Regions from separate parts of the Lelliottia sp. genome, predicted to be linked through region 1. Evidence: predicted binding sites of a transcription regulator. Region 1 holds the regulator's gene; each other region holds the start of a gene.
What was found. The regulator Fur, encoded in region 1, represses iron uptake genes when iron is present. The targets are predictions, from matches to a motif close to ATAATAATGAGAACNACTATCAA.
Positions count from the first base shown of each region.

Region 1 (2,272 bases):
CAGGCATTGCGCCATTCTCAGTAAAAGTCTGAAAATCCGCCCTTATCCCACTTTCATGTAGCACAGAGTGCAGTCCCGCGTGATAGCTGTTTCCGCTGACTTCCCTGTTCTGCTATGATTGCCCTTATCCGTGGACAATTTGTGCCACCATACCATTAAGTTTCAAGAGGTTATTTTACTCATGGCAATCATCGGCATTTTCTTCGGCAGCGATACCGGTAATACCGAAAACATCGCAAAAAACATTCAAAAACAGCTTGGTAAAGACGTTGCCGACGTCCATGACATTGCGAAGAGCAGCAAAGAAGACCTCGAAGGTTACGATATTCTGCTGCTGGGCATTCCAACCTGGTACTACGGCGAAGCGCAGTGTGACTGGGATGATTTCTTCCCAACGCTGGAAGAAGTCGACTTCAACGGTAAGCTGGTCGCGCTGTTCGGCTGCGGCGACCAGGAAGATTACGCAGAGTACTTCTGTGATGCGCTGGGCACCATCCGCGACATCATCGAACCGCGCGGCGCGGCGATTGTCGGTCATTGGCCAACGGCGGGTTACCACTTTGAAGCGTCTAAAGGGCTGGCGGATGACGATCACTTTGTGGGCCTGGCGATTGACGAAGACCGTCAACCAGAACTCACCGCAGAACGCGTAAACCAATGGGTTAAGCAGATCCGCGAAGAACTTCACCTCGACGATATCCTGAATGCCTGATTGATCGTGCGGCGCTGCAAAACTGTTGCGCCGCATTGATAGGTATTTCCAATTAAAATAATTGCTACAAATTTTTAACTTTTGCTTTCATACCTGTACAATATCCCAGGTTAAAGTGGATGCCTTCGCTCAACTTTGTTGGCGATACCACGTTTTTATAAGCATACTTTGCTTGAGACTTGCAGTTTTCATTTAAGCATGGCAGTTCTATAATGAAACGCATTATCCCAAGTGCATTTTCTGTCACTTCTTCTTTAGAAGTGAATCGTTTAGCAACAGGACAGATTCCGCATGACTGACAACAATACCGCATTAAAGAAGGCTGGCCTGAAAGTGACGCTTCCTCGTTTAAAAATCCTGGAAGTACTGCAAGGGCCGGACAATCACCATGTCAGTGCGGAAGACTTGTATAAACGTCTGATCGACATGGGCGAAGAGATTGGCCTGGCGACCGTTTATCGCGTTCTGAACCAATTTGATGACGCCGGGATTGTCACCCGTCATAATTTTGAAGGCGGTAAATCCGTTTTTGAACTGACACAACAGCATCACCACGATCACCTCATTTGCCTGGATTGCGGCAAGGTGATTGAGTTTAGCGATGAATCTATCGAATCTCGTCAGCGTGAGATTGCCACTCGTCATGGTATCCGTCTGACCAACCACAGCCTGTACCTCTACGGTCACTGTGCAGAAGGCGATTGCCGCGAAAACGATCACGCGCACGACACCAAATAATCGTGTCTCATACTCTGAGCCAACCTAACGGTTGGCTTTTTTTTGCCTGCTATAAATGAAAAAGCCCGGTTGTGCTTCATCCTGAGAACTTAAGGATGGAGCACAACCGGGCGTGGCAAAAGAAGATTACTTGCTATTGTTGCTGCGGATCTCCTGCCAGATCTTGTCACAGCGCTTTGCCACTTCCTGATCGTTACCGGTTTGACGAGCCTGAATACAAGCCTGGTAATCCAGCACCCGCACATTTTCCTGCGTCGCAAACTGCTCGTGCGCTTTCTCTTTTTTCAGCACATTCAGCACGCTCTGACAGGCCTGGATTTTTTCTGGCGATCCTTCGGCGGTGTTAATACAGGCGCTGTACGCCTCTTTCAGTCGTGAGTCTTCTTTTGGTGCCTGAGGCTGTGCGCAGGCGACCAGTCCCGATGCGAGCACCGCGACGATAATCAATTTTTTCAGCATTTCAGTCTCCATTCCGGCGGGATGGGGGGAATCACCCCGCCGGCGCGTTCATCAGAAAATAGTGAATGGCGCGATGACCATGAATTTCACGTCACGCTCATCCTGGAAGATGTTGCCGTAACCGCCCGAGTAGCTTGGAATATCGGAGTGGTTGTCGTACTGGGTGAAGTGCAGTTTGAACATCGTGCCCTTCGCGCGACCCTCCTGGAGGGTGTAGATCGCATCGAGACTGTAGGAGGACTCTTTCAGGCGATAGTTCGGGTCATAATAAGCATCTGGCGTCGCCATATCTGCAGGTTTTGCGTCCCATGCATACGCGTAAGATGCGCCAACCGCCCACCCCGGCAGATTCCAGTTTTTCAG
Region 1 is NZ_JAZQNX010000005.1:52,430-54,701, forward strand. Features, by position in the region: gene ybfE (LexA regulated protein) at 1-24, shown strand, start outside; gene fldA (flavodoxin FldA) at 182-712, shown strand; gene fur (ferric iron uptake transcriptional regulator) at 1,004-1,450, shown strand; gene chiQ (ChiQ/YbfN family lipoprotein) at 1,577-1,906, opposite strand; gene chiP (chitoporin ChiP) at 1,961-2,272, opposite strand, start outside.

Region 2 (2,272 bases), 140 kb from region 1:
AGCCACGGCATTAGCTCTTGCCCCATAAAGTCGGCGTAATCGGGATTGGGCGGAAGCTCTTTGCCGCGACGGGCATGATCGAGACTGTCGATAAAGACCACGTTAATCGGCGGCACATGGTGACGGGCGATCAGCCCATCCAGCACGTTGGCAAAGTGGTATTCATCCTGGTAAATCTGCCCGTCGAACAGGATCAGCGTCCAGCGCGCGGGCGGTGTCCCACGCGGTTGGTAAATCATCACTTCCCGCGCGTTGCCCAGTATTTTGCTGGTAAATGCGTGTCGTGTGAGCGAACCGTGAGCCAGCGGCTGTGCGGCGGCCGCAGCGGAGCAGTAGCGCACGGGGCTGAGATCTAGCAGCGAATAACGATTCCAGCGATCCGCTTTTTGATCGCCAAAGGTTTGCGGGTTAAGCGGATCGGCCTGCGCGCTGACCAGAATGGCACGGCGCTGATCGCGGGCGCTGCCTTCGATACGCGGGACATCTGGCGCAAGTTTGTACTGCATCAGCGTATCAGCCGGCACAACGTAGCTGCGAAACCAGACGTCGGTTTTCCCCAGGCGGAACAGCGGATCGTGATCGCCCGCGGGCGATCCGAGAATAAACACGTTATCGCGCGCACCGCGCCATAAAAACGTGATGCGCTTATGGGTAACATCGAACGGCTCCACCATCGGCGTTCCCTGCCGAATTTGCGCCTGCCAGAACGCATCAGTATTTCCACCGGCAGCAATCGTTTTAGCCAGTTTTTGCAGCGTCGGGCTTTCCGGCTCAATCATCTGTGTGCGTGGTAACGGCGCGGTTTCTTTCATTTGCCACTGAAAATGCCACGGCTTGCCCGCTTCGCCGTGCAACACCAGCGAGGTATTTTGCTGAACAGGAAGTGCAAAAAGCAGAGAGTGCTCGCCATCCGCCGGGCCATTTTCAATCAGCGTGCGGATACGGCGGTTTTTGCCGTCCAGCAGACGAGCATCCGTCACGCCGTGCAGCGTTGCGGAGACATAGTTTTCACCGAGCGCGGGCAGGATAAAACAGACCTCGCCGCTGGCATCAAATTTCCCGTGCTGCTCGCCCTGAATGGAAGGGTGTTCACACGTCGCCGCCAGCGCTGGCAGCGTACTTATCCCTAATAACAGCCCACTCCATGCCCTCTTCATTCACACCCGCTTCCTGTAAAAATTTGTTACTTACGCTAATGCAAATGGGAATGATTTGCAATATCATCCTATCCGTTAAAGGGTGTTATGCCTGATTTTTAGCCACTTCAAATCAGGCATTTTATGGCGATAGCAACCAAGGAAGTTCAATTAACATGTTTAATAAGAATAAGATAATGCAACTCTGGCTGTTGAGTCTGGCCACCGTTAGCGTGGCCGCGCAGGCGCAAACCAAAGAAGAAACCATAGTAGTAACGCAGGGCGTCAGCGAAGAACCAACCGCGCCGGTGAAAGGGATCGTGGCGACCAAAACGCTCTCCGCCACCAAAACCAGCGCAGATATTGTGAAAACGCCGCAGTCGGTTTCCGTGATCACGCGTGACCAAATGGAGCAACTGGACGTCACGTCGGTGTCCCAGGCGCTGCGCTATTCCGCAGGGGTGTTCACTGAATATCGCGGCTCGTCGAACCGTAACGATGAGGTGTTTGTGCGCGGTTTTAGCTACGTGCCCAAGTTCCTCGACGGGCTGAGCTTTGGCGCGACGGCGTCGTCACAAACCGGTTCCGTTGATCCATGGCTGCTCGAACGTGTCGAGCTGGTCCGTGGCCCGGCGTCCGTCTTATTTGGTCAGGTTAACCCAGGCGGCTTGATCAGCATGACCAGCAAACGCCCCACCAGCGAGCCGATTCACAACGTGCAATTCCGCACCGGGAATCACGATCTGGCGGAAGGCGCGTTTGATTTTGGCGGGCCGCTGAGCGATGACGGCCGCGTGCTGTATCGCGTAAACGGTATCGCCCGCACCCAGCACAATCAGGTAGAAGATTATAAAGAAACGCGCATGGCGATTGCCCCGGCGATCACCTGGTATCCGAACGATCAAACGCGCTTTACCCTGCTGACAAGCTATCAGAAAGATCCCGACGCCGGTTATCGCAACTTCCTGCCAGCGTACGGCACGGTGACCAGCGCGAATGGCCGCTATATTCCGCGCGACTTTAACGTCAGCGATCCGGATTACAACCAGTCCTGGCGCGAGCAGACCATGATCGGCTACGAGCTGGAGCACCAGTTTGCCGATAACCTCACCTTCCGCCAGAACGCGCGTTACGCG
Region 2 is NZ_JAZQNX010000005.1:187,967-190,238, forward strand. Features, by position in the region: gene ACKI5T_RS03385 (alpha/beta hydrolase-fold protein) at 1-1,157, opposite strand, end outside; gene ACKI5T_RS03390 (TonB-dependent siderophore receptor) at 1,313-2,272, shown strand, end outside.
Region 2: the regulator Fur is predicted to act here: its motif matches at 1,196-1,218, upstream of ACKI5T_RS03390 (TonB-dependent siderophore receptor).

Region 3 (2,272 bases), on a different contig from region 1:
GCCTGTTTATGCTGATAATGATGCGCCGCCATATAAAAGAGAACCGGTTAATAAACCGCAATATTGTGCAGGCGCTGGAAAAGGTCAACCGTGCGCACGATGACGAGACCGGAAGCCATATCCAGCGTGTCGCGAAATACTGCGCAATGATGGCCCGTGAGCTGAAATTATCCCGCAAGATGATCGCAGAAATTGAACATTTCGCTTCCCTGCATGATGTCGGGAAAATCGCCGTCCCCGACCACATTTTGCGCAAGCAGGGGCCGCTAACGCCTCAAGAATTCAGCGAAATGAAACTGCATACGACGAAAGGCTATATGATTATTCAGGGCCTGGCGCTGGGTCCGGTCGCGGAAAATATTATTCACTTCCATCACGAAAAATGGGACGGCAGCGGCTATCCCGAGGGGCTTCGCGGCGAGAATATTCCGCTAGAAGCACGCATCCTGGCGTTGGCGGATGTGTACGACGCATTGCGGCAAAAACGCGTGTATAAACCTGCATTTAGTCACGAAAAAGCATGCGAGGTGATCTTTGATGGCGCTGGACGCCACTTCGATCCGCAACTCATCGCGTTATTCCGCAAACATCATCTCAAGTTTCGCACGATATTTGACAGTCTGGCGGATTGAGCCCCGCCGTCGCGAAGAGAAAGAGCGGATTGACTGGCTATTCCAGGCATTGCGCGCCGGATCAGACGGTAGGATAGAGTGTTTTCAATGACTCAGAGCGAAATATGAAGAGATTATTCCTTGCAGGCGCGCTTCTGATACTCGCGGGTTGTAATGTGACCCGCCAGGCCGAAGTGAACAGCGTGGACAGCACCAGCGGCGTTGTCAGGCTCAATATGGGTCAGGCAATACTGCAAAATAGCCACTATGATGATTACGTGACTAACGGTACGGCGACACGTGAATGCCAGGCAATGGGTTATGCGACCGCTTCAGCCTATGGCCAGCCGATAAAAACCTGCACTGTTGTCAGCGGTTCGGTGTGCCTGAATGAAAGCGTAACTATCCAGTACAAATGCCAGGGTTACGCGATTAATCCCTCGGCAAAGCAAACCTACTATTAATAGTAGGTATTAATAATAGTGCTGCCAGAATCGCGCTGGCAGCATATTCAAATAAGAAACAGAACAATTCTCATTAAAATATTAACCATTGCCAATGCGTTTTATTCCCATTCGTATTTTAAATAAATAATATCTTTATTTTACCTTTTGCAAATAATTTAATAACAAATTATAGTGACGCTCTGCCCGACTCATTAATAATTATATGGAGCCGCACCATGCTGAAAACTGAAATGATCGATAAGCTCAACGAGCAAATGAACCTTGAGCTTTTTTCATCCCTGCTTTATCAACAGATGAGTGCCTGGTGCAGCTTCCACAGTTTTGAAGGCGCGGCCGCATTTCTGCGTCGTCACGCTCAGGAAGAGATGACGCATATGCAGCGTCTGTTTGATTATCTGGCCGATACCGGCAGTCTGCCGCGCATCAACCCTGTTGCGTCCCCTTTCGCAGAGTATGCTTCTCTGGATGAACTGTTCCGTGCAACCTACGAACATGAACAGCTGATCACGCAAAAAATTAATGAATTAACCCACGCCGCGATGATTGGTCAGGATTATCCAACCTTTAATTTCCTGCAGTGGTATGTGGCAGAACAACACGAAGAAGAGAAATTGTTTAAATCCGTTCTGGATAAATTGTCACTGGCAGGTAAATCCGGCGAAGGTCTGTACTTTATTGATAAAGAGCTTGCCACGCTCGACACACAGAATTAATTAAAAAAGGGAGCCCATTGGCTCCCTTTTTTAATGCCGACATATTTTACTTTCGTGCGTAGAAAACCCTTCCTTTAAGGGAATAAATTTCCCTTTATTCTTCAGCAACTCCACCATCTGCGCGGCCGTCATATTTTCAGCAGAACAGGTATGAAAATGGGCGCTATCGCCGAATCGCATGTGAATAGCCTGAATCAGGCTGGTTTCCGAATAGTGCTCATCAGACTCCAGCATCATATTGAGCACCTCGTGCCCGTGAATTGACGTCATAACCCCTCCGCAAAGAAAGGCTCAGACTACACGCGAAGTCCGTGTCGCGCCTTGCGCTGGCACAGGTTTACATGCACCCGGCACAGCTAGTGCATCGCCAGTCATGAGGGTTAATCGCCTGATAAAAAGCGCGATAATTGTCGGTTTCGAGCGGAATGCCATTGTCGAAGAACAGATCGGTTAGCCAGTCGACGTGTTCAATTATCCACTC
Region 3 is NZ_JAZQNX010000044.1:240,199-242,470, forward strand. Features, by position in the region: gene ACKI5T_RS21275 (HD domain-containing phosphohydrolase) at 1-632, shown strand, start outside; gene yecR (YecR family lipoprotein) at 737-1,075, shown strand; gene ftnA (non-heme ferritin) at 1,294-1,791, shown strand; gene ACKI5T_RS21290 (YecH family metal-binding protein) at 1,822-2,061, opposite strand; gene ACKI5T_RS21295 (hypothetical protein) at 2,129-2,272, opposite strand, start outside.
Region 3: the regulator Fur is predicted to act here: its motif matches at 1,127-1,149, upstream of ftnA (non-heme ferritin).